4 regions of the Lysinibacillus sp. NPDC097287 genome follow, and region 1 is predicted to be linked to each of the others. Evidence: riboswitches for the same ligand, from Rfam matches in the RefSeq annotation. Region 1 holds a riboswitch; each other region holds the start of a gene.
What was found. Region 1 has a riboswitch for cobalamin ahead of ACIQ2D_RS04925 ((2Fe-2S) ferredoxin domain-containing protein). Riboswitches for the same ligand answer to the same signal wherever they lie in the genome.

Region 1 (7,982 bases):
AGATCGTCCATGTACTCAGTTGGAAATCCAAAATGTGTGACGGCAAAACACTAGAAGAAGGTGCAATAGAAACCAAAATTGTCACTATGCTCGAGAGTAGGAAAAACCCTGGAAGCAGTAGTAGTTTTGCATAATACGTAAAGGGGATTTTTGCGGCTAAAATGATAAAAGCACTCATTACGATAAATGTAATGAGTGAAATATGTTCATCTCGAATAAAAAGCGACAGTAGTAGTAACCCAAGTGAAAACGTCATCTTTTCTAGTGGATGAACAGATGCTAGTTTATTCATGTAAGCATATTTATCAATGAGTAACATCGCTGTTAACCTTCTTTATGTTTGCCGCGCATGAAACCGATAAAATAGCCGATAAAACCAGCACCGATTGCAGCTTGTAGCACGAATAATAAGCTCTCAATTTCACCACTTGGTGGCTCCCAAATACTTTCAAACCATGGCTCATACTCTGCGTTAATTTCACCAATTGCTGCTTCTGCTTCTCCATCAGCACCACCGAATTCAGCGCCCTTTTGTATGAATAGGGGAAGGATGGCAAGGAACACGACAATTCCTAGTAACAGTAAATTTTTTTTCATCTTAATGTGCCTCCTTTGCTGAGAATACACGTAATGCTTTTAATTCGCGGACGTTGTATTTTTTCAGGAAGTTCATGACAATTACCGTTAAAATCCCTTCACTAATTGCAAGTGGAATTTGTGTTAAGGCAAAGATACTAGCAAATTTAGTGAGTGAAGCCATAAAGCCACCAACTTCAGATGGGAAAGCAAGTGCAAGTTGAACAGATGTCACAATATATGTACCTAAATCACCAAGCATAGCTGCAAAGAATACAGCTAGTGAGAATGATAAGCCAATCTTTTGTGCCCCTTTAAAAATAAAATAGACGATAAACGGTCCGACAACGGCCATTGAGAAGACATTTGCTCCTAATGTTGTTAGCCCACCATGTGCTAAAAGTAAAGATTGGAATAATAATACGATTGTACCGATCACGCTCATTGCTAATGGTCCGAATAAAACGGTACCAAGCCCAACACCTGTAGGATGTGAGCAACTGCCTGTTACAGAAGGGATTTTTAGAGCTGATAAGACAAATGCAAAGGCACCTGAAAGGCCTAGCATCATTTTAGTTTCCGGATTCTCATCTATTGTTTTACGAATAGAACGTAATCCTAAAATAATAAATGGAATCGATACGACCCACCAAAAAATTGCCCATTCAATCGGCAAAAAGCCTTCCATAATGTGCATAGCAAATGCACGATTTGGCACCATGATAAATGCCAATAAGAAATAACTAAGCTTCCAAATTGAAAATTTCACCATTCTTCCTCCTTTTGTTTTATTGATTCATCACCAAAGGTCGTGGATGACATTTGACGAAAGTGCATATTGATTTTAAACTGCCAGTTGATTGTAGTGGAGACTGGGCGACTCCTGGGGGATTAGCGTCCCAGATGAGACCCTGGAGCGAGCATAGCGAAACTGTGTTTTGTTGCGAAAGCGAAGCGTCAGCAACCAGTGAAGCGGCTCTTCGGACGCCCCCCGGAAAGCGCCCAGTCGGAACGGAAATCAACCCTAAGTTATGGTGATGAATCTTTTTTAGCGTGTGCAATAAAAAAAGCACTTCTCCTTTTTGGAAAAGTGCATAGCTGAAAAAAAGCAAATGAAAAACGATTTGCTAAGCTGCACACCTATCCGCGTAGGTTGAAACTTGTCACGTATTTTTTGGCAGGTCTCCTGGCTTTAGTTCATCGTTTTATAGGTCTTCCCATCCGTTGGACAGTGACATATCTATAAAAACTCCCTAGTACAGTGGCGGGACCGCGCCGGACTTGAACCGGCTTCCCTTTTAAGTAAAATGTAAGCATCTTACACCAAAAAATGTTATTGTTGTGAGTTTTCAGGACAAAGTGTAACACGGCTCAAGGAAAATAATCCATCCCTTTTTGGAAAAATATTTATTTTCAGTAAGTTTGATGTAGAAAATTCTGATAAATTAAAGCAAAGTCAGGTAGTATTCTAGGAAATATTTGTCGAAAAATTATGGAGAATAGAACATTTTAAAAAAGAGATGTTGAAATTTTAGAATAATGAGCTATGATAGAAACAGTTTTTATTAATATTTTAACAATCTAAAAATTTAATATAATTACATCTATAAGTGCTCGAAATCGTTCGAGATAATAGGGAAATCGGTGCGAATCCGGTACAGCCCCCGCTACTGTAATAGCTGATGAAATCGCAAATGCCACTGGTGCAAACTTGGGAAGGTGCGAAAGTAAAATGAAGCTTAAGTCAGGAAACCTGCTTAATTGATGGCATGCAAACTTTTCGGAGGGAGAAGTTGAAGCGAGGGCGGGAATCTGTATATATCCGTGTTCATTCGGCTTCAATAAAACCTTTACTCTTCGTCTTGAGTGAAGGTTTTTTTCTTTTTCCTAGAAGGAATGAGGGGAGAAATACTTTGACAACATGGAATTTAGAAGGCATGAAAACGCATCTTTTTATCTGCAATGGCAGTAGTTGCATGAAAAAAGATGGGGAAGATATTACACAGGTGATTCGAGATGAAATACAAACACTGGCACTTGATAAAGAAATACATACGACAAGAACACGTTGTAATGGCAGATGTAAGGATGCTTGTGTAGTTATTGCATATCCGCAGGGCAATTGGTACCGAGTGCCAACGACTGAACATGCAAGAGCGCTTGTACAAGATTTACATCATGAATCTTTACATAGCGAGCATGTGTTTACACTAAGTGAAGGTACGTTACAACGAACAGCACAAACGACTGCTATTAAAGGGATTGAGAAAGTGAAAGAGGGGTAATTGGACAGTGCAAAAAGGAAAAATTTTCGTTGTTGGCTTTGGCCCGGGCGATTTCAAACATATTACAACGCGTGCTGTAGAGGCACTGCAACAAAGTGAATTTATTATTGGTTATAAAACATATGTGGAATTGATTGAAGATTTAGTTAGCGCAAAATCCATTGTAAGTACGGGAATGACTGAAGAAGTATCACGTGCGCAAGAAGCCGTTCGTCAGGCAGAAGCGGGAGGGATCGTGTCGGTCATTTCCAGTGGAGATTCTGGCGTATACGGAATGGCCGGGCTGGTCTATGAAGTGTTAATCGAGCTTGGTTGGACAGAAGCGACTGGTATTGAAGTAGAAATCGTCCCTGGTATTTCTGCTATTAATTCTTGTGCCAGTTTACTAGGCGCACCGATTATGCATGATTCATGCACGATAAGTTTAAGTGACCATTTAACGCCGTGGAATTTAATTGCGAAGCGTGTGGAAGCCGCGGCAATGGCCGATTTTGTTATCGCATTGTATAACCCGAAAAGTGGCCGTCGTACGCGTCAAATTGTAGAAGCACAACGTATTTTACTAGAGTATCGTTCGCCAGATACACCTGTTGGACTTGTGAAAAGTGCTTACCGAGATCGTCAGGAAGTAACGATGACAACATTATCAGACATGCTCAATCATGATATCGGAATGCTGACAACGGTTATTATCGGGAACTCTTCAACGTTCTTCTATGACAATAAAATGATTACACCAAGGGGCTACCAACGTAAATATACGCTTGGTGATGAGAAACAACCATTACGACCACATCAGCGCTTAAAAGAAGAAGCTGAACCGTGGGCGATGAATCAAGAAACAGGCGCAGCACGTACTGATTTTGCAGCAGATCCAAATGCGGGGCGAGTGACGTCGATAACAGCAGCCCCGCCAGTGAAAAAAAAAACAACACTTGAAATGGCAACCGCAGCACTAGCAATGGTGAAGGGGACTAGTGCGGTTAAAGTATCACCAAAATTAGTCCAGCAAAAAATAGAGTCGATTTTTGAGCTAGCTGTTAGTCCAGGTGTGGCGAATAAATTTTTCACGCCTGCACAAATGATGATGTTAGCCGAAGTAGTTGGAGAAGAAGGGACAATGGAGTATACACCAGACCATCAAATCCATTTAAAAATCCCAACAACAGAGCCGTCTGAAATTACAGCCAAGCTACGTAGTGTAGGCTTCTTACTTGCACCAATCGGGGATGTGCTATCACTAAAAGCTTGTGACTTCTGTTACGGCGAAAAGGCAGATTCAATTCCATATGCAGAGGAAATCCAAGAAAAACTAGGTGGTTTAGCATTACCAAAAACACTGAACATTGGTTTTAACGGCTGTGGTATGGCGTGCTATCGTGCAGTGTTCGATGATATTGGCATTGTTTATCGAAAAAGTAAATTTGATGTCTTTATTGGGGCAAAGCCAGTGGGTCGTACAGCTCATGCTGCACAACCTGTTGTAGAAGGCTTAGAACCTGAACAACTCATTCCACTGATTACAAATATTATCGATGAATATAAAGCAAATGCACATCCGAATGAACGCTTGTTTAAATATTTCAAACGTGTGAAAAAGATTTTACATTTTAACTATCAAGATATGTCTTCAAAAATAGAAGTAGAGCCAGCTCCGTGCGGCGACTAGTGAGGAGAGCAAAGATGAAAGCAATTTTATTTGTCGGCCATGGTAGCCGTTTAGCAGCAGGAAATGATGAGGTACGTTCATTTATTGAACAAATGACACCGAGAATTGATCAAGATTTTTTAGTGGAGACATGCTTTTTAGAGTTTGCCACACCAAATATTGAGCAAGGGATTACGAATTGCGTGAAAAAGGGCGCAACTGAAGTACATGTTATTCCAATTATCTTGCTACACGCAGGGCATTCGAAATTGCACATTCCAGCAGAAATTGAGCATGCACGTGAGCATTATCCAAATGTTCACTTTACGTATGGCCAAACGATTGGTATTCACGAAGAGATTTTTACAATTTTACAAGATCGTTTAGCAGAGACTGGCTTTGACACAGAGGCAAACCATGAAGATACAGCGATTTTACTAATTGCACGTGGCGGTAGTGATCCATACGCGAATGGCGATTTTTATAAAATCACACGTTTGCTTTGGGAGAAGCTACCTGTGCAGTACGTTGAAAGTGCCTTTATGGGCGTTACAGATCCTCGAGTGGAAGAGGGCATTGAGCGTTGCGTGAAACTAGGTGCCAAGAAAATCATCATGCTACCGTACTTTTTATTTACAGGTATCTTAATGGAACGCATGCACGAGATGCGTCAGCAATTTAACGAAAAATATCCTGAATGTGATATTCAGATTGCGGATTATTTCGGCTATCATGAGCGTTTGCAAAATGTCCTATTAGAGCGTATTGAGCAAGCGGTGAATGGTACTTCTACAGGTATGCAAGATTTAGAAAATTACCGAGCTTACGCAGAGGTACATGGTCACGCACACCATCACCATCATCACGACCATGATCATGACCACCACGATCACCATCATGAGGAGCCAGTGAAATGATTTTCATGTTAGCAGGTACGAGTGATGCAAGGAGCTTAGCGCTTGAATTGAAGGAAGTGAGCTTTGATGTGACAGCGACTGTTGTCACAGAATCGGCGGCGACAAGCCTTGAAGAAGTCGGCCTTAAGCATTTAGTCGGTCGGTTAACGGCACAGGAAATGTCGATGATTTTAACGGAGCAAGGCTACAAAATCGTTGTTGACGCTTCTCATCCATTCGCAGAGGAAGCTTCAAAAAATGCAATGGCTGCGGCCAAAATGGCAAATGTTCCATACATTCGCTATGAACGTGCCCATGAGCAATATGCACATCCACTCATTACAGTCGTCAAAGATTACGAGGCAGCCGCGCAGTTAGCAGCTGAAAAACGTGGTGTCATTATGCTGACAACGGGCAGTAAAACACTTGCGACCTTTACAAAAGTATTGCACGGGTTAGAAAATACTCGCCTGATCGCACGCATGCTTCCACGACTCGACAATATGGAAAAGTGTGACGCACTTGGTGTGGCGCAAAAGGATATCGTCGCCATTCAAGGCCCCTTTTCAAAGGAATTGAATGAAGCATTGTTCCGTCAATATGACGTGACTTTAATGATTACAAAAGAAAGTGGCAAGGTCGGTTCTGTCGATGAAAAGCTTGAAGCGGCACTGGCTTGTAATATTGAAACAATATTAATTGCACGACCAAATATAAAATATGGACAGCAATATTCTACTTTTGAAGAGGTAGTACAAGCTGTCACAGACACTTTAGGAGGCAACACAAATGGACTTTAAAACAGATTTCAAACCACTAACAGTAGACCCAGATAAAATTTATGATTACAGCTTTGCGATTATTGCAGAGGAAATGGGTGAGCATAACTTCACTGAAGATGAATGGAAAGTTGTCCGTCGTATTATTCACGCATCAGCTGACTTCGAATTAGGACGCAGTGTGATTATCACACCGGGAGCACTTGAAGCGGGCGTTAAGTCAATTCTTGCGGGCCGTCATGTTATTGCAGACGTGCAAATGATTGAAAGTGGCTCTGGTAGAAAACGATTCCAAAAACATGGTGGAGATTTACACTGCTATATCGCAGATGAAGATGTTTCGATTGAAGCGAAAAAGCAAAATACAACACGTGCGATTATTTCTATGCAAAAAGCGGTGAGCTTACACGAGGGTGGAATTTATGCCATTGGTAATGCGCCAACTGCTCTACTTGAGTTAATTCGCTTAATTAAAGAAGGGATTGCAAAGCCGGATTTAATTATTGGGATGCCTGTTGGATTTGTTTCAGCTGCTGAGTCTAAAGAAGAGTTACTGAAAATTGAAGGAATTCCGTACATTACAAACGTTGGCCGTAAAGGCGGTAGTACAGTAACGGTTGCAGCACTTAATGCCATTTCTATTTTAGCGGACGAACAGGCGAAAAAGTAATGGAACGGAAGGCAAAAAAGGATCCCAAAGATATGCGTCATGGTTACACAACGGGAGCCTGTGCAACAGCTGTCACGAAGGCAGCGCTTACTGCCCTCATTACGAATGAAGAGCAGGAAACGAGTACGATTCATTTACCTGTTGGGCGTGATGCGACTTTTACCATTGAAAAATGTACTTTTGACGGCAATGAAGTAAGCTGTGAAACGATTAAAGATGCTGGTGATGATCCAGATGCTACTCATAAAGCGCTTATTATTGGGACAGTCAGTTGGACAGATAAACCTGGTATTCATTTAGACGGAGGTATTGGCGTCGGGCGTGTCACAAAGCCCGGTTTACCTGTACCTGTAGGTGAAGCAGCTATTAATCCGGTACCACGTAAAATGATTCTCGGTACTGTCCAAGAAGTGCTTGAAACATTTCAAGTTGCACGTGGGGTAAATGTTGTGATTTCAGTACCGCTGGGTGAGGAAATGGCGAAGAAAACGTTGAATGGACGGCTCGGCATAATCGGTGGTATTTCGATATTAGGCACAAGGGGAACCGTCGTGCCTTTTTCGAGTTCTGCGTATATGGCAAGTATCGTGCAAGCCATCAGTGTTGCAAAAGCAGCAGGCTGTGAACATCTCGTTGTAACGACAGGAGGGCGCAGTGAAAAATATGCAATGGCGCAGTATCCAGAGTTGCAAGAAGAAGCGTTTATTGAAATGGGTGATTTTGTCGGCTTTACACTGAAGCATTGTAAACGACAAGGCATCAAGCAAGTATCTCTCGTTGGCATGATGGGAAAATTTTCAAAAGTTGCACAGGGTGTCATGATGGTGCATTCAAAAAGTGCTGGCATTGACTTTAATTTTTTGGCGCAGCTTGCTAGTGATGTAGGTGCAGATGAAGAAACACAAGTAGAAGTTCGAGAAGCAAATACAGCATCACAAGTCGGTGAAATTATGGCAGAAAAGGGCTATGATGATTTCTTTCATCGCCTGTGTGAAGCTTGTTGCTATTCCTCGTTGCATCATATTAAGGGCGGCATGATCCTCGCAACATCGATTTATTCGATGAAAGGACAATTATTAGGAAGGGCTGAGAATATTGCATCCATCGATGAAATTGATTGGGATCGGG
Region 2 (7,982 bases), on a different contig from region 1:
AAAAGCCATCCTACCTATGAGGATGCGCAAGCTGTTATTTACGGTATGCCAATGGATTGGACAGTAAGTTATCGTCCAGGTTCACGTTTTGGTCCACAGCGTATTCGAGAAGTATCAATCGGTCTTGAAGAGTACAGTCCATATTTAGACCGTGACTTAGATGAAGTAAAGTATTTCGATGCAGGGGATATTCCACTTCCATTTGGTAATGCCGGACGTTCTTTAGAAGAGATTGAAAAATTCATCGTGAAGCTTTTAGAAGACGGTAAAATTCCAGTTGGTATGGGTGGAGAGCATTTAGTGTCATGGCCTGTAATGAAAGCAGTATCAGCTAAGTATGATGATCTTGCCATTATCCATTTTGATGCACATACAGATTTACGTGTTGAATATGAAGGGGAGCCACTTTCTCACTCAACACCAATTCGAAAAATTGCAGAGCATATTGGTCCGAAAAATGTATACTCTTTCGGTATTCGTTCAGGGATGAAGGAAGAATTTGAATGGGCAAAGGAAAACGGTATGCACATTTCAAAATTTGAAGTACTGGAGCCGTTAAAAGAAGTGTTACCAACACTAGCAGGACGTAATGTGTACATAACGATTGATATTGATGTGTTAGACCCAGCACATGCACCTGGTACAGGTACTGTAGATTGCGGAGGCATTACATCAAAAGAGTTATTAGCATCAATTCATGCAATAGCAGAGAGTGGCGTGAATGTAGTTGGTTTTGACCTAGTTGAGGTGGCACCAATTTACGATTCATCTGAAATGACCGCAAATACAGCTTCTAAATTACTACGAGAAATGATTCTCGGGTGGGTTAAATAAATATAGAAGATAGTGTTCCTTCGTATTTTCACGAATGAGCACTTTTTTCGTATGTGATGCTAAAACTATACATTTAATTGAAATGCTTGGCGTAGCGTTCACTTCCTTCTTGAAAAACGGCATACATTCATCCTATAATAAGAAGGTTATAGTAAAAGATATAGAAGGAGCAATCCATGATGGCGAACGATACAAAATCGCAGGTGAACATTAAGCTCATTTCTACGATTTGTCCGATTGATGGAGAGTCCGAAACATTAGAAATGTGGTTAAATGGGCATCTACTTGAAAAAGCAGGTAGTATGTATTTGAAATATGAAGAGGTGCAGGAAGATAAGACGATCCGCACAACGATGAAGCTTGGCGAAGAGCAAGCACTCATTATGCGCGCAGGGGCTGTCAAAATGCGCCTACCACTGAATATAGTTGAACAACAAATTGGGCATTATGAAAGTGAAATCGGTTCAATACCACTCGTTATTCAAACGAAAAAAATGACATTTACACGACACGAAGTAAGCGGAGATTTTTATGTACAATACGACTTACTGATGAGTGGACAGTCCGTTGGCAATTATACATTAGATATTAAATTTACGGAGGTACAATGATGAACGCAGTAGAACAAGTACAACAAGCCATTAAAGCAGCGATTGCGCAGGCAGTAGAAAAAGCAGGTCTAGTCGAAGCGGGCACAGAGTTAAATATTCATCTTGAAACACCAAAAGATAAAACAAATGGTGACTATGCTACAAATATTGCTATGCAATTGACAAAATTGGCGAAGAAACCACCTCGTGCGATTGCAGAAGCTATTTTAGAAAATCTTGAAACAGCTGGTACAGATATCGAGAAAATCGAAATTGCAGGACCTGGCTTCATGAACATTACTGTACGTAAAGATTTCCTTGCAAATGTAGTAACAGCAGTGCTTGAGCAAGGTGCTGATTATGGTCGTTCTACTACTGGTGCTGGTGAAAAAGTACAAGTGGAATTCGTATCTGCAAATCCAACGGGTGACCTTCACTTAGGCCATGCACGCGGAGCATCTGTAGGAGATTCATTATGTAACGTTTTAGATATGGCAGGCTATGCGGTATCTCGTGAATACTACATTAATGATGCAGGGAACCAAATTAATAATCTAGCGTATTCACTTGAAGCGCGCTACAAGCAAGCTTTAGGAATGGATGCTGCAATGCCTGAAGATGGCTATCATGGCGCCGATATTATCAATATTGCTGGTAAATTAAAAGAAGAGCATGGCGATTCTATTTTAGCTAAATCTGATGAAGAACGTTTTGCTTTCTTCCGTCAACATGGCCTTGCTTTAGAATTAGAAAAATTAAAAACAGACCTTGCGAATTTCCGTGTAAACTTTGACGTTTGGTATTCTGAAACTTCATTATACGGAAACGGTAAAATTGATGTAGCTTTAGATAAATTAAAAGCGAATGGTCACGTATTTGAAGAAGACGGCGCGACTTGGTTCCGTTCAACAACATTTGGCGATGACAAAGACCGCGTACTGATCAAAAACGATGGTTCATTCACGTACCTTACACCGGATATTGCGTACCACGAGGACAAAATTGTACGTGGCTTCGATAAGTTAATTAACATTTGGGGTGCTGACCATCACGGTTATATTCCACGTATGAAAGCAGCAATCCAAGCACTTGGTTACGACCGCGATACACTTGAAGTGGAAATCATCCAAATGGTGCAACTGTATAAAAACGGCGAGAAGTTCAAAATGAGTAAACGTACAGGTAACGCAGTGACAATGCGTGAACTTGTAGAAGAAGTAGGCTTAGATGCTGTACGTTACTTCTTTGTGAAAACAGCTGGCGATTCACATATGGACTTCGACTTAGACCTTGCTGTATCACAATCAAATGAAAACCCAGTGTACTATGCACAATATGCACATGCACGTATTTCTTCAATTTTACGTTCAGCTGGCGAACAAGGCTTTGCGGCTTCAACGGACAACTTGAATCTATTAACAGCGGAAAAAGAAATCGACCTTCTGAAAAAAGTGGGCGACTTCCCGAAAGTAGTAGCAGATGCTGCGAAACACCGCACACCGCACCGTATTGCAAACTACATTCAAGAAACTGCTGCAACATTCCACAGTTTCTACAATGCAGAAAAAGTACTAGATGCTACGAACAAAGAGCTAACAGAAGCTCGTCTAGCCCTAATTACTGCAGTTCGCACAACAATTGCCAATGCATTACGTCTAATTGGTGTATCTGCTCCGGAAAAAATGTAAGACCGAAAATATCAAAACAGTTTCTGATGAAAATCGGAAACTGTTTTTTTATGTGGATTTAAGGTTGAGCCCGATAGAACAGTAGGCGTTGCATGGAATGTGTGCGCCAATGAAAATTGCACCGTATTTTATAGATATTGTTTAAAGTGTGAGGTTCTGTTTTAGAGTCTCTACTTTTTATCGTTATATAATTCTTTTTTCATGTATAATAAGAAAAGATTGAATAAAATGATAAAGGTTCTTTATCTGCCAAGGATAAAGTGAAAAGGGAAATCGGTGTAATTCCGATGCGGTCCCGCCACTGTAAGTGTGAGTTTTTTCAAACCAAGCCACTGAAGATTTTCGGGAAGGCATGAAAAAGCGTTTGTAGCACGAGCCAGGAGACCTGCCTTTATAGAGCAACACATAACAGCCTACGAGGATAGGGTGGTGATTTTTTGCGACCGCAATATTGTGCAAGCATCGCCCCTCGTTTTTTTAGACGATGGGGCTTTTTTATGTTTTGTAAGGTGGATGTCGATAAAGCTGAAAATATGGACGATAAATCCACGAAGTAGGACGATAAAACGCCGAAGTGTATCGATAAATAATGCAAAGTGGGCGATAAAGTACGTGCCCACATATTCTAAGGAGGATTCAGCAATGAAAAAGTATTGGAAAATAGGATTATCTGCATGTTTAACAATAGGGTTACTCACTGCATGTAATACAAAAGAAGAGAAAATAGAACAGCCATCTACAGAGCAACAGGCTGATGCACAAGTGGAAGAAGTAACATTCCCGATTACAATGACAGACACAATTGGCAATGATATTACGCTTGAAGCACCACCAGAACGCATTGTTTCACTAATTCCAAGTAATACCGAAATATTATTTGATCTTGGATTAAATGATAAAATCGTCGGCGTGAATGACTTTGATGATTATCCAGCAGAGGCAGCAGAGAAAGAAAAGGTCGGCAGTATGGAATTTAATATTGAGAAGATCATTGCACTGACACCAGATATCGTTTTCGCGCATGAATCTAGCATGGCCTCATTGGGAGGCGCATTAGATCAGCTAGAGTCAGCAGGTGTGAAGGTATTTGTCGTAGCGGATGCCAAAGATTTCAATGAAACGTATACTACAATTAAGCAACTAGGTCGTGCAACAGGGAAACTGCCAGAAGCTGAAAAAACGATTGCGGAAATGAAGGCAAAGGTAGCGGAAATTCAAGCGAAGCTGAAAGACGTTGAGCCGAAAACAGTATTTGTAGAGACTTCGGATGAGCCTGAAATTTATACTGCTGGCAAGGATACGTTTATGCAAGAGATACTGGATATGATTCATGCTGAAAATATCGCAGCTGATACAAAAGGTTGGTTTAAAATTGACGCAGAGCAAATCATTTCGAAAAATCCAGATGTTATCGTGGTCACTTATGACTATGTGCCAGACATCTTAACAAAAATTCCACAACGTGCAGGTTTTGAAACAATTACTGCGGTGAAAAATAATGCGATTGTGCAAGTAGATGAAAGTATGACAAGCCGTCAAGGACCCCGTTTAGCAGATGGACTTGAGGAATTAGCGAAAGCTATTTACCCAGAGGTATTCGAGTGAGTAAAACAGTTTTTGCCTATATAACGGCGATTGCACTCTTGATCGTCAGCATATGGTGTGGTGTATCTATAGGCTCAGTCAACATTCCTCTAGAGGTGCTATGGAATAAGGCGGCAGATGAAACCGCAGCGAATATTCTATGGAAAATCCGGATGCCGCGTGTGATGCTTGCAGGGCTTGTCGGGGCATCACTTGCGATTGCAGGGGCAGCATTCCAAGGACTACTAAAAAATCCGCTTGCCGATCCATATACATTAGGGGTTTCTTCGGGTGCATCGGTCGGAGCAGTCATGACGCTATTTTTCGGTCTATCGATTCCGGTAGTAGGCATTTACACTTTACCGACATTCAGTATGATTGGTGCAGTCATGACGATGATAGCGGTTATGAGTTTTGCAAGGCTTATCGATCGTTCACTGAAGATGGAAACACTTATTTTAACTGGGGTTATTTTTAGTTCATTTTTAGGTTCGCTCATTTCGTTAATGGTAGCGTTAACGGGTGAGGAGTTACGTCAAATTATCGGCTGGTTGCTTGGTTCTGTGTCGATGAGAGGCTGGCCATATGTACAAATGATTGCACCGTTTGTTGTAATAGGTTCAGTGATGCTATGGACGCAAAGACGTGAGTTAAACGCATTATTGTACGGTGAAGAGCGAGCGAAACATTTAGGTGTGAATGTAAAACGCAGTAAGTATCTAATATTAGCAGGTGGCTCAATGTTAACGGGTGCCGCTGTAGCCGTATCAGGCACCATTGGTTTTGTCGGACTTGTGGTTCCACATATGACGCGCATGATCTGGGGTTCGGATCATCGCCATCTACTGCCGTTATCGTTTTTAAATGGAGCAACGTTACTGATTATTTGTGATTTAGTAGCGCGTACCATTATTATGCCGCGTGAACTCCCAATTGGTGTCATTACCGCATTTATCGGGGCACCAGTCTTCTCATATATTTTCTATAAACAACGTAGAAGTAAGGGGGTGCGCGCATGATTAAGGTTGAACAGTTATCAGGTGGTTATGGCGGTGAACCCATTGTCAAAGATGTAAGTTTTACCGTTGAAAAAGGAAAAGTGCTTGGCATTTTAGGTCCCAATGGAAGCGGGAAATCTACGCTGCTAAAAGTGATGAGTGGTATTTTGCCTGCTACTAGTGGCTCGATTTCATTAGATGGGAAAAACATCAAATCTTATAATGCCCGTGCATTAGCGAAGAAAATGGCGGTACTACCTCAGCTTCATGCAAATACTTTTTCGAATTCGGTGCGTGAGGCAGTTTCACTTGGACGATATCCACATCAAACGGGTTTTTTCTCGAGCTGGTCAGACAGAGATGAGCAGGCCGTTCAGCATGCAATGGCGCAAACAGGTGTATCGCGCTATGAGAATACGCCGATGGAGTTTCTATCGGGCGGTGAGCAGCAACGTGTCTTTGTAGCGCAAGCATTAGCGCAAACAGCAGAAGTTTTATTACTAGATGAGCCAACGAACCATTTAGATATCGCGCATCAACGACAGATTTTAGATATGGTACGTAAAGAAGCGGTTGAATGCGGATTAACGGTAGTTATGGTGTTGCATGACATGAACTTAGCGTCGCTATACTGTGATGAGTTATTATTGATGGAAAATGGAGAAATGCGTGCGATTGGTGCACCGCATGAGGTGTTAATTGCCTCACAAATTGAGGAAGTCTATCAAGCTAGGGTTACGACATATGCACATCCAGAAATTCCAAAGCCGCAAATTACAATCATGCCTGCAGCGACTGAGGATCAACAGCGAGCAATCATTACGAATGAGAATTTTTCAGTAGTAGATGGATTCATTCAGATGAAATCAGAGATACCACTAAAAACAGTTTCTTCAGCTGTTCATAATCCGGGGATAGGTTGGTATGAGTGCTTTTTAAATCGCTCAGTGCCAGGTGATTACATTATTAATGATGTAAAGCAGGAAGTAGCTGAATTTTTACAAAGGGAGCACTTTTCTACAACGGGAACAGTAGTGATGCTGACAGCTGTTTCAACAAAGCTTGTTGCTTTGAATGAATACAAAACCGATTTTGGTAGTGTGTTTGTCATGGTGACTGCAGGTGTTGGTAACGCTGTAGACGTATCTCGTACACATGAAAGACTAGATCAGCCGTACGTTGGGACGATTAACACATGGGTTATAATTAATGGCTGTCTATCAGAAGAAGCATTTTTCCAAGCGATGATGACTGCCAACGAAGCGAAGACGAAGGCGTTGCAATCGGAAGATATTCGTGATAATCGAACGAATACCATTGCGACAGGTACTGCAACTGATAGTCTACTCATAGCAGCAACACAAAATGGAGAAGAAATGATTTATGGTGGTCCTATAACAGCAGTAGGAAAGGTTATTGGTAAGGGCGTTTTTGAAACGACAGTGCAAGCCATTCATAACTATAAAACAAAAGCTTAGGAGATGAGAAGAATGAAACTTTACACGAAAACAGGCGATAAGGGGAAAACGAGCATTATTGGTGGTCGCGTAGATAAAGACAACTTACGCGTAGAAACGTACGGTACAATTGATGAGCTGAATTCCTTTATCGGCAAGGCGATGAGTGAGTTAGACCGTGAATTATTTAAGGATATTTTAGGTGATTTAGAAACGATTCAGCACGAGCTTTTCGATGGTGGCGGCGATCTAGCAAATGTGATGAAGGAGCGTCATTATAAATTGACGGAAGCGCCAATTGAAGCAATGGAGGCTCGTATCGATGTGCTAACTGAAGAAGCACCACCTTTAGAGCGTTTCATTTTACCAGGGGGTGCACCAGCGGCAGCTACTTTACACATTGCACGTACAGTAGCGCGCCGAGCAGAGCGTCAAATGGTAACGCTAATGAAAGAGATTGAAGATGTACCAGCGGTTGTGCAGAAATATTTAAACCGTTTATCTGATTATTTATTTGCAGCAGCACGTGTTGTAAATGCACGTTTAAAAGTTGCGGATGTAGAGTACGTACGAAGTGCAAAGGTGTTTAAATAAATTAAAAGCTACCCTAAAAAAATTAAAATTTTTTAGGGTAGTTTTTTTTATGTAAAGTATATGATAATGAATTATCAGAAATTTTTATATTTTTATGTTGACTGAATGCTCATTCATTATTAAAATATGAATATACTGATAAAATGGCATACATTTACGTATGAACTAGCAAATTTACTACAAAGAGGGATTCGCAATATTCAAAGGGGGGGACTAATTATGAGTCCGTTATTAATT
Region 3 (7,982 bases), on a different contig from region 1:
GTACATGAGAGCCTCTTTTTTAAAGCCATTTAAAGAACCAAGAGCGACAAAGGAGCGTTTGCAAGAAGAGCTATCAATGCTTATCCCTACTTTGAGGAAGATGCCAAGACGAGTAGATCAACTCATTCAGCGAGTTGAAAGCGGAAAAATTATCTTACATCATGATATTTTCTCAGATGAGCATAATGCACGCTTTGTTACACAATTGTTTGCTCGGTTTGTCTTATTACTCGTTGGTATTACATTTGGTATTATTTCAGTTGCCCTTTTAGCGATTTCACAATTCATTCGTGATGCATATGCGGTGTACTTGAATACAGCGGCCTATTTAGGGTTGTTCTTATGTGCAATCCTTTTAGTGCGATTATCGATTCAAGCTATACGCTCAATGAAGTAATAGGCAGGGGATTATTTCCCTTGCCTTCTTTTTGTTTCTTGGTGGTTAGTCTCCGTATATTACAGGAACATTACAAATTTCGCTGGGGATTTGCTTTAGTTGTAGATATACATAACTTTTTGTAGTCGATCAAGCACTTAATGTAGAAAAAAACGTCGATTTCGATAATATTACAAATGTATTGCGAGTTTTACTAAACTATTAAAAAGCTGAAAAATAGTATAAAAGTTTGTGTGTAAATGCTAAACTAGGAAACGGCTAATATAAATATAGGGAAATAAAAATATAAAACATCGTTCAAGTGATTGTATACATAGGAACTAAGAGCGAAATAAATGTTCGAAGGGAAATGAGTATTCGTGGGTAAACGTAACAAATGGCGTAAATCGATGGTGCTAGCACTAGCTTTAGCTGGCGGCATATTATTTAATACAGTTCAACCAATAGAAGTACAAGCAGAAGAAACTTCTCAACAAATGATTGAGAAGAAGGCACAAATTGATGCAGAAGTAAAAAAATTAGAAGCGGAGTTAACACAGCTTCAAGAAGATATGGATGCAAAAATAAAAGTGTTCAATCAAGTACAAGCTGATATTAAAGAAGTAGATGCAAGTATTGTTGAAACAGAAAAGCGTATTGAGCAACGTACAGCTATTTTAAGTGATCGTATGGCAGCATACCAAGCACAAGATAACACTGTGGGTGTTTATTTAAGCGTTGTACTTGAATCAAAAAGTTTTGCAGATTTAATGGACCGTGTCGTAGCGGTTAAAACATTAATGGATGCTGACCAAGAATTAGTTGACCAACAAGAAGCTGATAAAGCAAGCTTAAAAGTACAAAAAGCTACATTAGATGAAAAACAACAAGAGTTACAAAAGCAATTCCAAGAGCTTCAACAAACAGAAAGCGAAATGGAAGTTAAAAAAGCTGAAAATGAAGCAAAATCACTAGCATTACAAGCTCAAATTGCAACGAAGCAAGAGGAAGAACGCTTAGAGGCAGCGCGTAAAGCTGCTGAAGAAGAAGCGGCTCGACTTCGTGCACTTCAAGCAGCTACACCAGTAATGCAAACAACGAAAAACGGTAAACCGCAAACAATCGTAGTTGGTTCAGGTGCAGGCACTGCATCTTCAGGTGATGCTATTTCAGTAGCAAAGCAATTTTTAGGTCGCCCTTATGTTTGGGGCGGTAGCAATCCATCAACAGGCTTTGACTGTTCAGGTCTTGTACAATGGTCTTATAAACAAGCTGGCGTATCATTACCACGTACAGCATCACAACAATACTTATCAACAAAGCGTATTTCTGCTAGTGAAGCACGTGTTGGGGACTTAGTATTCTTCAGTTACGGATCAGGTGTTGCCCATGTAGGTATTTACATGGGTAACAACACAATGATTAACGCACAAAACAAAGGTGTCGTTATTGAATCATTAGATTGGTGGAACAAATATTTAGTAGGCTTCGGTCGTATTTAATAAATCGTAAATTTTTATAATGTATAAAAAGGTCATCTTTGTAGTTTATTCCTACAAAGATGACTTTTTTTATTTAGGAATTGAAAGGGACTTGAGGGTGCGTAAATTGTTAAAAAAAAGTCATATCTCAAACTTTTTTCTTCAAATATTATTTAAAAAATTATTCATGTGGTGTTATTATATAAACGTAATGTAAGTGCTCACAAAATGAGAAAACTTATGTTTTTCTTTTTTAAATTTTAGAGGTCTGACATCAGACGTTAATTATAAGATGAGGAAAGTGAGGTCATAAAAAACTTTAATAAAAAATCATGAATCACTCATAAATTACAATGTTTTAGGGGAAGTTAACTATAAAATAGAAAGAGGTCTTAGGAAATGAGTCAAAAATATCCTGATTTAATTCCGGAAAATGAAAGAGTTGGGCAACCTAAGCAGTTATTTTGGATATGGTTTTCATTGAATATCGGTATCATGGGATTGGTTTATGGAGGAATTATTGTTAGTTATGGTCTTAACTTCATTCAATCCGTCGTAGCTGCATTCTTAGGGGCAGCATCGTTTGCGCTTATCGGCTATCTTAGTTTACCAGGTAAGCTAGGACAAGCACCGACATTTGTTTTATCACGCGCACCCTTTGGAACAAAAGGGAACTTGATTCCAGCTGTACTGGCATGGATCTGTTTGATTGGTTGGCTGAGTGTCGGTAACGTTCCTACTGGTATTTTCTCCATTAATGCCATTGTTACTGCACTTGGATTAGAAGTAACAACAACAACACAAATAATCGGGTTAATCGGTCTTGCGATTGCGATTATGGCATTATCTCTTGTGAATCAAGAAACACTTGTTAAAGCTCAAACAATATTTACTTACATTTTCGGTGCACTAACAGTAGTTGTATTGGTTATTTTAGTACCGCAAACTGATTGGTCAGCACTTGTGAATATGCCAAATGGAGACTGGATTGGCGGGGTACTTCCTGCGATTTCCATTATAATTGCAGGTTCTGCACTAAGTTGGGCAATGTGTGCGAGTGATTACTCTTGTTATCAAAGTCCCGAGTCTTCGAATAAAGCGATTTTCTGGACAACAACGTTCGCATCAGCTTCACCACTGTTTGTCATTATGTTCTTGGGTATTTTAATGAATGCAACGAACCCTGAACTTGTGAATTCTGCGGATCCAATTGCGGCATTAGCTTTACAAATGCCTAAATGGATGGTTATTCCATACTTTATTACAGCATTAGGTGGTATTATCCCACCGGCAGTTATTTCACTTCGTTCAGGACGTAATGCTTTAGAAGCTACAAATATTAAGCTTTCAGATCGAACATCGATTATTTTCCACGGTGCAATCATGGTATTGCTTCCGACTTATGTGTTATTCATCAATGGAGACTTCTTAGGTTCATTCCAAATGTTCTTAGGGGTTGTCGGTATCGGCTTGGCTGCTTGGACAGCTGTATTCGTAGCGGATTACATTATTCTTCGTAAAAAGCAAGGCTATGATCCTGATATCATTTCAGGTGATAAAAATATTGCTGTGAATAAAGGGAATGTAATTATATGGTTTGTGAGTGTTATTGTTGGACTTCTGTTCACTTCAAATCCGATTTTCCCTGCTATATTTGCAAAAGGAATTTTCGAAGGTAACAGCCTTGGCGTATTACTAACATTTGCAGTAGGTTTAGTTTTAAGCTGGATTTATTCATCAGCACAATTGAAAAAGCAAACAGAAGTAGCGAAATAAATTTAACATATCAATTTTCTGGAGGTAAGAAGTATTATGAGTATCCATTTAAATGCAAAAGAAGGTCAACTATCTGAAAAAGTATTGATGCCAGGAGATCCACTTCGTGCTAAATATATTGCAGATACTTTTTTAGAGGATGTTGAGTGTCACAATACAGTTCGCGGAATGTATGGTTATACGGGGACATATAAAGGGCATAAGATTTCTATCCAATCTTCAGGAATGGGTGCTCCTTCCATGAGTATTTATGCTACTGAGCTCATTAAAGATTATGGTGTGAAAAATATTATTCGCATTGGTACAATTGGAGCTATGAAGCGTGAAGTAAAAATCCGCGACATTGTTATGGCAATGGCAGCTACGAATGATTCAAAAATGCAAAACATTATTTTCCCGCAAATTAATTATGCACCAAACGCAAGCTTTACTCTTCTTGAGAGAGCATATCGTTTATCTAAACAAAATGCTGATTTGAATGTGCATGTAGGTAATGTATACACTGGCGATGCATTCTATGAGGATGATGATACGATGATTCATAAGCTGGCTGATTACGGTGTGCTAGGTGTAGATATGGAGACATCAGCGCTTTATACACTTGGAGCTAAATATGGTATCGACGTTTTAAGTATCATGACAGTGAGTGACCATGTTATTACTGGTGAAGAAACAACAGCAGAAGAACGTCAAACAACATTTAATGACATGATCACTGTAGCGTTAGAGACTCTTATTAATGATTAATTTTTAGCAATAGAAAAAACCTTACTCATATTTTGGGTAAGGTTTTTTTGTTTGATTTAGAAACTTTTATTTCTAAATCTTGAAGTTTAATTTAATAATGCCTGTTTCTTTTAAGGCAAAGAACAAGATGATGACAAATGGTCCGACTAGTAAACCGACAATACCAAACAACTGCAAGCCAACAAACATTGCAATTAAAGTAGGTAAAGGAGATAAACCAATATGGGCCCCCATGACCTTAGGTTCGACTGTACGACGAATAATGAGTAGAATAGTAGCTAAGATGAATAATTTAATTGCTAATGATGTATTGCCCATTAATAAATGATAAGTGCCCCATGGTGCTAAAATGATAATAGAACCCAGAAATGGGATAACATCAATAATCCAAACTATCAATGCCATTGTTACTGCATATTTTGGCTGAATGATATATAACCCGATAAGTGCAACCCCGCCAATTATAAAACTAACGAGTATTTGAGCCTTCATAAAGCCGAAGAAAGCATCTTTTAAACGGGTAGTAATGATTTTCATCTTGTTTGCAGTTTCGGGTTTTAAATATTTATATACAATACGTTTTATTTTAGGTATATCTAGCATAAATAAAAATAGGGCAATCATATAAACAAGAAGGCTAATAAAAAGACTAGGGATTTCTGAAAGTAAGTTCGTAACTTTGCTATAATTGAAGAAGCTTAAAAAGGACTCTTCAACCTTTTTGATGAAATCCCATGTTGTATTTTGGAGTGAAGTTCTAACTTCAGCTGGGAAGTTTTCGGTGTATTGGGAAATGTGACCCTGCATTTGTAGCCACATATCAGATAACTTTGAAATATAGTAAGGTGCTTGTTTAGAAATGGAAATAATTTGCGACATCAATTGTGTAATAGTAAAGTAACACATAACAGCAATAAATGTGGCACTTACTATATAAATGACAGCGACAGCTATTTTACGTGACATTTTCCATTTACGTTTAAAAAACATGACAATAGGTTCTAGCAAAAAAGCAGTAATCCCAGCTAAAATAATGGGTACCGAAACAGGAATGATGAAGTATCCTGCAATAATTAGACCGATAATGACAAGAGTTCGGAAAATCGTTTTTCTTGTAATTGTTCTATTCAAAAGCTCACCTGCTTATAAAAATATTTGAAAATAGAGGATTTATTTAGTGTAACATAGATTTTTTATAAAATTATGGCGTTCTGAAAGAATTAAAGGTAGGGATGGATAATGGAAAAAGACATATTACAACTTTTTAGCAATTTGACTGAGCATGATCGTGATATCCAATATGAATCTTTTGAAGAGTTAATGAAAATTGTAAAGGAACCCGTAGATTGGACATATTCAGTCTGGGAGCAACTTATCAAGGCACTTACATTTAAAGATGAGCATATACGTGCACAATCAGCACAGTTTTTATGTGCACTTGCAGCAAAAAGTGATCCAGAAGAACGTGTATTAGAAGATTTTATGAAAATTTGGGCTGTAACTTATGATGAAAAAACCGTTACAGCAAGACATAGTTTACAATCGATTTGGCGTATCGGATTAGGTGGACAAGTGCAAAGGGATTTAGTTGTTTCGCATTTAGCGAAGCGATTCCATACATGTGTCGATGAAAAACATCCGTCACTTATTCGTTATGATATTATAGTATCCTTGAAAAATTTATTTGATGCAACAGGCGATACAAAACTATTAAATATTGCACAGAATTTAATCGAGAAAGAGCAAGATGCCAAATATAAAAAGAAATACAAGACAGCCTTACGTTAAATGTCAGGGACTTTTATTGATATAGTATATGGTAGATTTGAGGTATGAGATACAACATATGCGTAATTAAGGTTATTTTTATGGAATAATAAATCTATAATTTCCAATATAAATCAATGTGTTTTTTAGGTACATAGTGCACTGTTTTCCGTGCGTAAAAACAGAAATCCAGTCGTTAAAGAAAAATAGTGCTGGTTTTTGTGAGTATTTGCAACTTTTCGACTACTAAAGGGTGTTAATTTATGATAAACTGCTTAACAAGTGAATAATTCTTGCAGAATAAAGGTGCTAACTATTAGCATAATCGGGAATTCGGTGTAAGACCGAAGCTGTTTCCGCAACTGTAAGTGCAGAAGAAATAAGAGAATGCCACTGTCGAATGAAGAAAAATGCTTCTAGTAGATGGGAAGGCTCTTATGATTTCGCTACAAAATCATTGTAGTGAGCTGCACAAGCCAGGAGACCGACCTTTATTTGAGCGTATAAGCACTCTTCGGAAGATAGGAGGATATACGGCAAATACATATTGAACGTTATATGACGTGACCAATTATGCTATTTTCGTCGTTCCTTTTCGAAGAGGAGCGGCTTTTTTTATGGCTTTTTTATTGGTATATGGCATTCACGCCAGACTCAAAACGTTTGATGCGTGAATGGACTTATCAAAAGATATAGGGCCTTATAGCAGCGAGAATATCTTCATAGTAGAAAGAGGGGACCTTGTTTGAAGAAAGATGCACGCTATTCCTGTTACCCTTTCATGCGTGAAAAAGTAGCGACTGTCGATTTTGAAATTCGAACAGATTGCCTAACAACTCATGTAGGTGTGGCACTTGCAGCAGTCAAAAAAGAGATTGTTGAGGTAGTAAAAGAAGATCTACTTGAAATTTTACCTATGGCTTATCATGTCAACGGATCAGTACGTGGAAAATTAGCGGTTACTGACGAGGATTTAGCTTGGCTAAGTAGTCGTTATGATTTCTATGTGAGTCATGTAAAAGAAGCAATCCAAAGCTTTGTTTTACCACAGGGTACGGAAGCAGCAGCGGCGTTACACTTATGTCGTAGTGAGGCAAAAAAATCTTATCGTGCGCTCCATAAAGTTTCCGAGGAGAGAGAAGTACCAGAAATTCTATTTAATTATCTAGGTCTATTAGCAAACGTATTTTTTGTCATGGCTGTCTACATGAATCAACAAGCAGGCATTGCAGAAATTCCGTTTGTAAGTAAGTCTTACCCAATGAAAAAGAAAAAGGAGAATGTCTAAATTGAAAAAGATATTTAATTTCCAATGGCTTTCAGTATTAATGCTTGCATTTTTACTTGTAGGCTGTGGCACAGCAGAAGAAAACGCAAATGAGGATACATCAAAACAAGGCGCACAAAGTGAAGAATCAGGCTATAAAGTGAAGGATGACCGTGGGGTAGAAGTAGCTTTTGATGCAGTACCAGAAACAGTTGTTTCTTTACAACCTAGTAACACAGAGATTTTATTTGCATTAGGTGTTGGCGATAAAATCGTTGGCGCAACTGAGTATGATACGTACCCACCAGAAGCATTAGAAATCGAACGTGTTTCGGATTCAATGGTATTTAACAGTGAGCGTATTTTAGCATTAAATCCGGATGTAGTTATTGCCTATACAATTGGTGAAAAAGATGCACTAAAGGTACTTGAAGATGCTGGCGTAAAAGTATTTGTTATTCAATCAGCAACATCTTTTGAAGACGTTTACGGTGACATCGAGCAACTTGCTACTGTAATGGGTGTTAAAGACAAAGGTGAGCAGTTAAACAAAGAAATTAAAGCTAAA
Region 4 (7,982 bases), on a different contig from region 1:
GTTGGACTCATATTTTGAAAAATCTCTGTGCACAAATTCGAGCTGTAAATCATCCCCTCATGCTTATTCGGATTCATGCGATTTACTTCATCGCGGTAAAACATAAACGGCACGCCTGTTTCTAGCTGCGAGCGCATAATACGCTTCATAATATCGATGGCCTGTACAACTTCACGACTTAGTAACGGATTCGCGATACATGTATTGTATTTCTCACGGAAAGAACCGTCACCTTTCTTCTCATCATAGAAATCCTCAAGTGAAAAGCCCATAATTTCACGCACTTCATGCGGATCAAATAAATGCCAATCCTCGCGTGCCTCTACAGCTTCCATGAACAAGTCTGGCAAACACAGCCCCGTGAAAATATCATGAGCACGTAAACGTTCGTCCCCATTATTTAGACGCAAATCTAAAAACGTAAAGATATCCTTATGCCAAATATCTAGATACACAGCAATTGCCCCTTGGCGCTGACCCAGCTGATCGACTGATACAGCAGTATTATTTAACTGCTTGATCCATGGTAGAACACCACTCGACGCACCTTTAAAGCCTTTAATCGATGAACCACGGCTTCGGATTTTACCCATATACACGCCAATGCCCCCACCGTTTTTCGATAAAGTCGCCACATCTGTATTCGTATCATAAATACTTTGCAGGCTATCATCGACTGTATCGATAAAGCAGCTAGATAATTGCCCGTGCGTTTTCCCCGCATTTGATAAAGTTGGTGTAGCAACCGTCATAAATAAATTACTCATCGCCCAGTAAGATTCACGTACCTTCTCTAAGCGATTTTCTGTTTCATCTTGCATAAGCGTCATCGCAATTACCATCCAACGTTCTTGCGGTAATTCGACTGGTGTTTTTGTATAGTCACGTACAACATAGCGGTCCATCAATGTTTTTAAACCGATATACGTAAACAGTTCATCTCGGCTTGGCTCTAGATATGATGCCAGCTCCGTTAATTCTTTCATGCTATATTTTGTCGTTAGATTTTCATGGTAAAGACCCGCTTCTGTGTAACGCACTAGCTGATCAGGGAATGATTTGTAAACCTCTTCCACATCGATACCACGTTGTTTCGCAAATTGGTCGTATAATTTTTCTAAATACACCTGTGCTGCGACAAATGTCCAGTACGGTTCTTCTTCGTCAATTAGGCTAAGCGTTTGTAAAATCATCGCATCTGCCCACGCTTCAAACGTAGCGTCCTCATTTTTTCGTAGCCAACGATCCGATAACCTTACAAAACTTTCAAGTTCATCCTCCGTGTACTTTTTCTTTAACTTAGCGATTTGCTGTTCGATTTGAATCGTCATATACTCTCTCCCTTTCTTTCAGCCACACAAAAAAGCGACCACACAACCTGTATCGGTTGCGTGGTCGCATAAAAATCGGAAATGGAAATGAAGGACATGTACACAAAGAAGTGGACAAATCTCTCGCCTCCACTTCTCAATCCCCGAAGAATGTGTTGCTGTCTTGAACGTAACGGCAGGTCTCCTGGCTCGTGCCTTTAGCCAAATGATCGCCTTCCCGTTTTTCACAGTGGCTTTTTGATCATTTGTCAGCACTCACAGTTGCGGGGACAGCTTCGGCTTTAGATGACTCTATTTCCGAATTCCCTATTAAACCATAATGGTACCGCTTGTCCAAAATACTATATATTGTGTTTTAACTCCTAAACAAATCTAACATATTGTGTTTAATGTTTCAAGAGGTGTTTTGCACTTTGTAGTTTACAAGCCACTACTTTTGCTCGAAGCAAGCCCAATTAACCTGTAGTTATACACAATTTCTCAAAATTTCTTGTGAAAATATTTTGGGCTAGTTTCTCTTTTTCGGGATGCAACCCGAGTAAAATGACAGTACATGGGCCTGCAGTTTTTGCAACATCTAGTGAGCATTCTACTTTTTTACCACCAAATAATCGTGAAAACTCAACTTGAAGTCCCTTTGAACCAACCGGCCAAACTTGCTGTACAATTTCTTTATGCCAGGCATCAAAAATAGGTTGTAACAGCGCAACATTTTCAGGCTGCTCTAGCACCTCATTACCAACAAGTGGCAGTCCGTATGTGTACCAAATTAGCTCACTATGCTCATATGCGGCACGCTTTTGTATCTCACCAATCATCGTGATAGATAAGCCTGATTGTAATGTTGGCATATTTGACTCAGAGGAACCATCTACGGGTGGACGAACTAGACCTATTTCATCAAATACCTGCTCAATTCCTGCTACATAGTGATTCCATGCTTCATCCCCTGAAAAATTAGCAAGTAAAATATGTGTAGGAATAGCATTAGCAGCGAGCTGCTCTAAAAATGTTACCCGTGCCGTTAAATATGCCGATAATTTGTCAGGTGCAGCCACAATATCTTGCGGTTTTTCACCAATGGCCGCGGCATTATCTGTTGTTGCGATCAAGCCGCCAATTCTTACTGCATTTCTCAATGTACTCGCCCTTCTTTTCGTACAAAAACTTTCGAAATGACTGGCATCGCTACAGCGACAATCACTAAGTTAATGAGTGTTGCCATGAACAGACCAGGTAATGCTCCCCAGAAAAATGCCGGACTAATGATGAAATAAAAAGGCAGTGGTGCAATGATACCATTTAAAACAAGTGCCACTGGCCATTTCCAAAATTTCAAACCTTTTTTATGCATAATACCAAATATCCACACTACTACAAACATTTCAGCTGCAATAATAAGATGCAATGGCCCAAGTGGGAATCCGGATGTTAGTGCCGTAATAAAATGCCCAATCATCCCTGCTACGCCAGCTAAAGTGGGTGATAAGAACGCTACACTCAAAAACGCAGGTGCAGAGTCTAGAGCCGCCGATGATACAGGCGACGGCACTTTAATAACAGCGCCAATAGCACAAATGGCTGCTACCATGGCTGTTAGCGTCAAGTTCATTATTTTTTGTCGATTCATTTCCATTTCCTCTTTTCTTTTTATTTTATCGTCTCGCCAATGCCATACCAAATACGAACAACTTGCTCCGCTTCCGCAAATAACGCCTGGTACAAACGACCACACGTATCACGGAGCAACCTCGCTTGTTTTTCCAATGGCACAACGCCGCGTCCCATATCCGTCACAATTATATACAGTACACATTTTTCTTCAAGAGCCTTTAGTCGTGTCAAAATTTGTTCGACAAGGACCTCATCTTCTTCTAAATTTTGTGTTATAAGCCATTTTTCTAAATTTTTTATTACTAACGCTTCGCAAGTTGGTTCGTTTTTAGGTAAAAAACCATCTGAGATCAAAACATCTTGCCCACTAAGCTCCTTCAGTACATAGTCGGTTTTCCCGTTATAGGCACCACCGATAAAGACATGCATCTCGCCCCCTCCTTCCAAGCCCTTTGTGAAAAGGTAAACGTGAACAGTACGTGATGTGGCACATCGTATGACCAGAATGGCTTTTCCTCTGGCGCGAATCGGACTAATAATGCTCGAATTACACCACCATGCACAACAAGTACATAGTCTTGATCCTCTTTTGGCAACGCTAGAAACCCTTCAACAACGCGAGCACTAAACTCATCAAAACCCTCACCATTTGGTGGGAAATTTAGGGCCGGATTATCTAACCATGCACAATACCGTTTGTCTGACTTTAATTCATCATATGTTTTGCCTTCAAATTCGCCAAAATTAGATTCCCGAAAACGAGCATCATGAATGTACATGGCATTCGGAAAATAACGAGCAGCTGTTTGCTGACAGCGCAATAAATCACTACCATATACCTTAGACACATTTTGGTCCACTATAGGGAGTACGGATGGATCCGCTAAAGGTGAATCCGTCCAGCCAAGATAACGTTTTTGAAGATTTTCTTTCGTCGGCGCATGTCGCATTATACGCACAGTAACAACGTCACCCATAACACGACCTCCATTCCTTCAATTAAAGCACCGAGTAAATCACCAGATACACCGCCAAAATTACGTAGTGTAAACTGACGGAACACAAAAAGTGCTACGGCTAAAACAACCAGCAAAACTAGAGGTGCTAATATACCACCCGTTACATAAACTACGCCACTAATCGCAATAGTAAATGTTACAGCCATCAGAGCTACAAGTACACCTGGTTTTATATGCGTTCTAAAAAAGTACGCAAGCCCCTTCTCCTTAGAACACTTCATTGAAATAAAGTAAAAAATCATACCCACTCTTGTGAAGAGTGGAATAAATAGCAATGACCATAACGCAAGCTTATCTTGAACAAATAATTCATGGAGGACCACAAATTTTCCGAGTACTAAAAATAACACTGACATAACACCGAATGCCCCAACACGTGGGTCATCTAAAATCTCAAGCCGCTTCTCTCGGTCACGATACGAAAAATACGCATCCCCCATATCGATAAAACCATCCAAATGGAGACCTCCCGTAAAGAACGCAAATAATCCTACAACTACAAAAGCTAGAAGCACTTCGCTACTTGCCGTCCACTCCGTTAATCCGTAAATACTTGCAGCCACAAGACTTCCCATAATGGCACCAACCCACGGTAAAAAGGCAAACATACCGGTAATCGTTGTTTTCGTCAGCGGAATTTCTTTATGTACAGGCAAGACTGTAAAAAACTGAAATGCGAGTAACACGCTATGCCATATATTTTTCAACGCTTTGCCCTCTTTCTTTTTTTGTAACCATCTTTATTTTTGATAAACTTATATAGATAAAATCGTCGAATGTTGAGCGAATCGACACTAACCTTGAGCGACCTACTCCCCATGTTGAGCGACTTGGCACTAAACATGAGCGATCTTCCTCACATGTTGAGCGATTCGGCACTAACCTTGAGCGACCTACTCCCCATGTTGAGCGACTTGGCACTAAACATGAGCGATCTTCCTCACATGTTGAGCGACTTGGCACTAACCTTGAGCGACCTACTCCTCATGTTGAGCGACTCGGCACTAACCTTGAGCGACCTACTCCCCATGTTGAGCGACTCGGTGCTAACCTTGAGCGAACTTCTCCCCATGTTGAGCGACTTGGCACTAACCTTGAGCGAACTTCTCCCCATGTTGAGCGACTCGGCACCAAACTTGAGCGACCTACTCTCCATATTGAGCGACTCGAAATCGCCTTGAAGCAACCTACTTATTTCCATTTCTTTACGATACCATAATTCATTTCATATGCATCATTTGCTACAAAAACGAACCATTGATGTAATTTCCCGAGCATTTGGCGATACAATTCGACCTCTTCACTCGTGTAAGGTGGCTCATCGAATAATTCATTGGACACGACAAAAAGCGTCACCTTTTTTCCCAGTAACGTCACAATCGATTCTTGCATTAAGCTTAATTTCTCCTCTAAGCAGCCGGGCTTTTCTACACATGGTGTCCCTGTATCGAAACCTTCATAAAATGCATTCGTTAGCCACGTTGTAACACAGTCCCATAGGACAACATCGCCTGCAACTAACTGACTAAAAGCAATACTAACATCATAAGGTGCCTCGATTGTGTTCCATGTTACCCCCTGTGCTAGACGATCCTCTCTATGCCGTATAATACGTTTTTCCATTTCTTTGTCTGTCGCCACGCCAGAAGCAACATAAACGAGCCGTTTTTCTCGTAACGGCTCGTTTTGATATTGAGCTACTGCAGCCTGTTCGGCAAAATGAGATTTGCCGCTGCGTACCCCACCTGTTATAAAAATAAGTGGCATGTTCTAACGCCTCCTTATTGTAAATGTAATGTACTGCCGATTTCTTTTACTTTCCATTGATCGTTTACTACATCCACAATTGTAACACTTGTGTCCTCAATCGTTGGTGGTGCCCATAATTGTTTAATACTTCTACCTAAAATAGCATTCACGATACATTTAATCGTTACACCATGAGACACAAGTAGAATTTTACCATCAGGATATTGATTGGCGATATTCTTTAATACATACATCGCGCGCTCCGTTACTGCACCAAAGCTTTCTGTATGAGTGGCTATAAATTGTGCTGGATAATCTGTATACACTTCATACTCGTAACGATCATGCTTAAGTATTTCCTCAATTGTCTTACCTTGCCAATTACCTAAATTAATTTCACGCAAATCATCTTCATAATGAATTGGCAAATTATTATCGTGAACTAAATAAGATAAAGTTTCCTTTGCACGCTCACTTGAACTACAGAATGCCGCTGCAAACTGCACATTCTTTAATTGTTCACCTAATTTTTTGGCATTCAGGATACCATCAGATGATAGTGGTGAATCAAGCCATCCCTGCAACCGATGTTCTTTATTCCAAACAGTTTCCCCATGTCTAACAAGATAGAACATTGTCATTTATCTCACCCTTGCTTATTTGTATTAAACCATTCCTCTAAACAGCTATGTAAACGGGACATAGCTGTAATGTCCTTCATCCCCACTCGGAACCATCTTCCGTCAAGCCCTTTAAAATTCTTCGTATGCCGTAAGACAATACCTTTCGCCAAACAATACGTAAAAAAATCATCTGGATCATTTGACTGCGGTAACGAAAAGCATACGTAGTTTGTTACACTGTTCGTAACTTGACAACCATGCTTTATTAAAAATTCATGTAACCAATGTCGTTGTGTAGTTGCATGCGCTATAGCATTGGTGCAATAATCTTTTTCATCTAAACAGCCTGCACCTATTACTAGTGCAAAGGCATTTAAATTCCAATGTGGTAGCATGTCCTTAAGTGTTGCCACAATTTCCGGACATGCCACTAAATAACCAAGGCGTAATCCAGGTATTGCGTACATTTTTGTCATTGAACGTACGACGATGACATGACGATTTTCCACGACGCTATCGATTAACGAAAAATCTTCGCTCACCCAATCTATAAACGCTTCATCAAAGATAAGATCACACTGAACCTTCGCCCCATGTGCAATTAATTCCGTCAATTCACTCATTTTAGGTAAAACACCAGTCGGATTATTTGGTGTACAAATGATTAATGCATCTGCCTCCACCATTTCCGCGAATAAACGGTCCATCGGCAAAGCATATTGTAAAACATCCTCAACAATAACTGATACAACGTCCGCATTTGCCGCCTTTAACGTCCGTTCGTATTCAGCAAACGTTGGATGAATGACAATTACTCGTTTATTTTCATATCTTCTTGCCAGTACGCTAAACAATTCTGATGCGCCATTTCCAAGTAACACTGAATCTTTAGATACCCCATGAAAAGATGCTACTTTCGATAAAAATGGTTCCCCATCCGGGTCAGGATAGCGCTGTATTAATGGATAAAATGTACGCCAACGTGCCTCAACAAATGGAGGGGGTCCCGCACAATTTACGTTTTCACTAAAATCATAAACATCTGTTGGCATAGCCAGCCCAAGCTGACCATACACATTTTGCGGATTTGCTCCGTGATTAGGCAATTGCAAGAATAAGCACCTCCACTGCTAACATCACGAGCGTAAAGAGTAAGGTCGCCACACGCATATGAATGACAGCTGTTGCAATATGCTCCTTCGTTAATGGGACCAATTTCTCTCCCATTGTCGCTCGAAAAGATTCAATACCTTGATATGAATTTTTGCCGCCCAGCTGTACACCTAATTGTACAGCTGTTGCTGCTTCTAAATAGCCGCTATTTGGACTTGGATGCTTTTTCGCGTCCCGCAACCAAATTTTCAAACGCTGGCCAAGTGACACCTTTGTTTCATTTTTCGTACCGAGTACCATTAGTAGCCCTGTTATACGGCTTGGTACAAAGTTCAACACATCATCTAGCTTTGCCGCAAACATGCCAAAGTCCTTATACGTTTCATTTTTATAGCCAATCATTGAGTCTAGTGTATTAACTGCCTTATAGCCCCATAAACCGACTGCGCCAAATAAAAATGCATAAAATAATGGCGCTGTTACTCCATCGCTCGTATTTTCTGATACTGTTTCCACGACACCACGCACAATTT

Region 2: it holds a riboswitch for cobalamin, as region 1 does, so the genes downstream of both, ACIQ2D_RS07200 (ABC transporter substrate-binding protein) here and ACIQ2D_RS04925 ((2Fe-2S) ferredoxin domain-containing protein) in region 1, are expected to answer to the same signal.
Region 3: it holds a riboswitch for cobalamin, as region 1 does, so the genes downstream of both, ACIQ2D_RS11975 (hypothetical protein) here and ACIQ2D_RS04925 ((2Fe-2S) ferredoxin domain-containing protein) in region 1, are expected to answer to the same signal.
Region 4: it holds a riboswitch for cobalamin, as region 1 does, so the genes downstream of both, ACIQ2D_RS13615 (ribonucleoside-diphosphate reductase subunit alpha) here and ACIQ2D_RS04925 ((2Fe-2S) ferredoxin domain-containing protein) in region 1, are expected to answer to the same signal.

What each region holds. Positions count from the first base shown of each region.
Region 1 is NZ_JBIWCX010000002.1:392,647-400,628, forward strand. Features, by position in the region: gene cbiQ (cobalt ECF transporter T component CbiQ) at 1-319, opposite strand, end outside; gene ACIQ2D_RS04915 (energy-coupling factor ABC transporter substrate-binding protein) at 325-597, opposite strand; gene ACIQ2D_RS04920 (energy-coupling factor ABC transporter permease) at 599-1,348, opposite strand; cobalamin riboswitch at 1,736-1,919, opposite strand; cobalamin riboswitch at 2,170-2,350, shown strand; gene ACIQ2D_RS04925 ((2Fe-2S) ferredoxin domain-containing protein) at 2,490-2,861, shown strand; gene cobJ (precorrin-3B C(17)-methyltransferase) at 2,869-4,530, shown strand; gene ACIQ2D_RS04935 (sirohydrochlorin chelatase) at 4,545-5,426, shown strand; gene cobK (precorrin-6A reductase) at 5,423-6,205, shown strand; gene ACIQ2D_RS04945 (precorrin-8X methylmutase) at 6,195-6,854, shown strand; gene ACIQ2D_RS04950 (cobalt-precorrin-5B (C(1))-methyltransferase) at 6,854-7,982, shown strand, end outside; gene cbiE (precorrin-6y C5,15-methyltransferase (decarboxylating) subunit CbiE) at 7,962-7,982, shown strand, end outside.
Region 2 is NZ_JBIWCX010000003.1:383,516-391,497, reverse strand. Features, by position in the region: gene speB (agmatinase) at 1-834, shown strand, start outside; gene ACIQ2D_RS07210 (YwiB family protein) at 1,014-1,445, shown strand; gene argS (arginine--tRNA ligase) at 1,445-3,112, shown strand; cobalamin riboswitch at 3,331-3,519, shown strand; gene ACIQ2D_RS07200 (ABC transporter substrate-binding protein) at 3,755-4,717, shown strand; gene ACIQ2D_RS07195 (FecCD family ABC transporter permease) at 4,714-5,715, shown strand; gene ACIQ2D_RS07190 (heme ABC transporter ATP-binding protein) at 5,712-7,172, shown strand; gene ACIQ2D_RS07185 (cob(I)yrinic acid a,c-diamide adenosyltransferase) at 7,185-7,745, shown strand; gene ACIQ2D_RS07180 (heterodisulfide reductase-related iron-sulfur binding cluster) at 7,965-7,982, shown strand, end outside.
Region 3 is NZ_JBIWCX010000007.1:128,866-136,847, forward strand. Features, by position in the region: gene ACIQ2D_RS11945 (ABC1 kinase family protein) at 1-397, shown strand, start outside; gene ACIQ2D_RS11950 (C40 family peptidase) at 757-1,878, shown strand; gene ACIQ2D_RS11955 (purine-cytosine permease family protein) at 2,257-3,633, shown strand; gene deoD (purine-nucleoside phosphorylase) at 3,670-4,380, shown strand; gene ytvI (sporulation integral membrane protein YtvI) at 4,453-5,511, opposite strand; gene ACIQ2D_RS11970 (hypothetical protein) at 5,620-6,168, shown strand; cobalamin riboswitch at 6,435-6,654, shown strand; gene ACIQ2D_RS11975 (hypothetical protein) at 6,893-7,435, shown strand; gene ACIQ2D_RS11980 (ABC transporter substrate-binding protein) at 7,437-7,982, shown strand, end outside.
Region 4 is NZ_JBIWCX010000009.1:6,905-14,886, reverse strand. Features, by position in the region: gene ACIQ2D_RS13615 (ribonucleoside-diphosphate reductase subunit alpha) at 1-1,331, opposite strand, end outside; cobalamin riboswitch at 1,488-1,676, opposite strand; gene ACIQ2D_RS13610 (hypothetical protein) at 1,787-2,470, opposite strand; gene ACIQ2D_RS13605 (ECF transporter S component) at 2,467-2,961, opposite strand; gene ACIQ2D_RS13600 (bifunctional adenosylcobinamide kinase/adenosylcobinamide-phosphate guanylyltransferase) at 2,982-3,374, opposite strand; gene ACIQ2D_RS13595 (histidine phosphatase family protein) at 3,323-3,922, opposite strand; gene cobS (adenosylcobinamide-GDP ribazoletransferase) at 3,895-4,671, opposite strand; gene ACIQ2D_RS13585 (hypothetical protein) at 4,652-4,927, opposite strand; gene ACIQ2D_RS13580 (bifunctional adenosylcobinamide kinase/adenosylcobinamide-phosphate guanylyltransferase) at 5,156-5,731, opposite strand; gene ACIQ2D_RS13575 (histidine phosphatase family protein) at 5,746-6,354, opposite strand; gene ACIQ2D_RS13570 (pyridoxal phosphate-dependent aminotransferase) at 6,360-7,448, opposite strand; gene cbiB (adenosylcobinamide-phosphate synthase CbiB) at 7,435-7,982, opposite strand, start outside.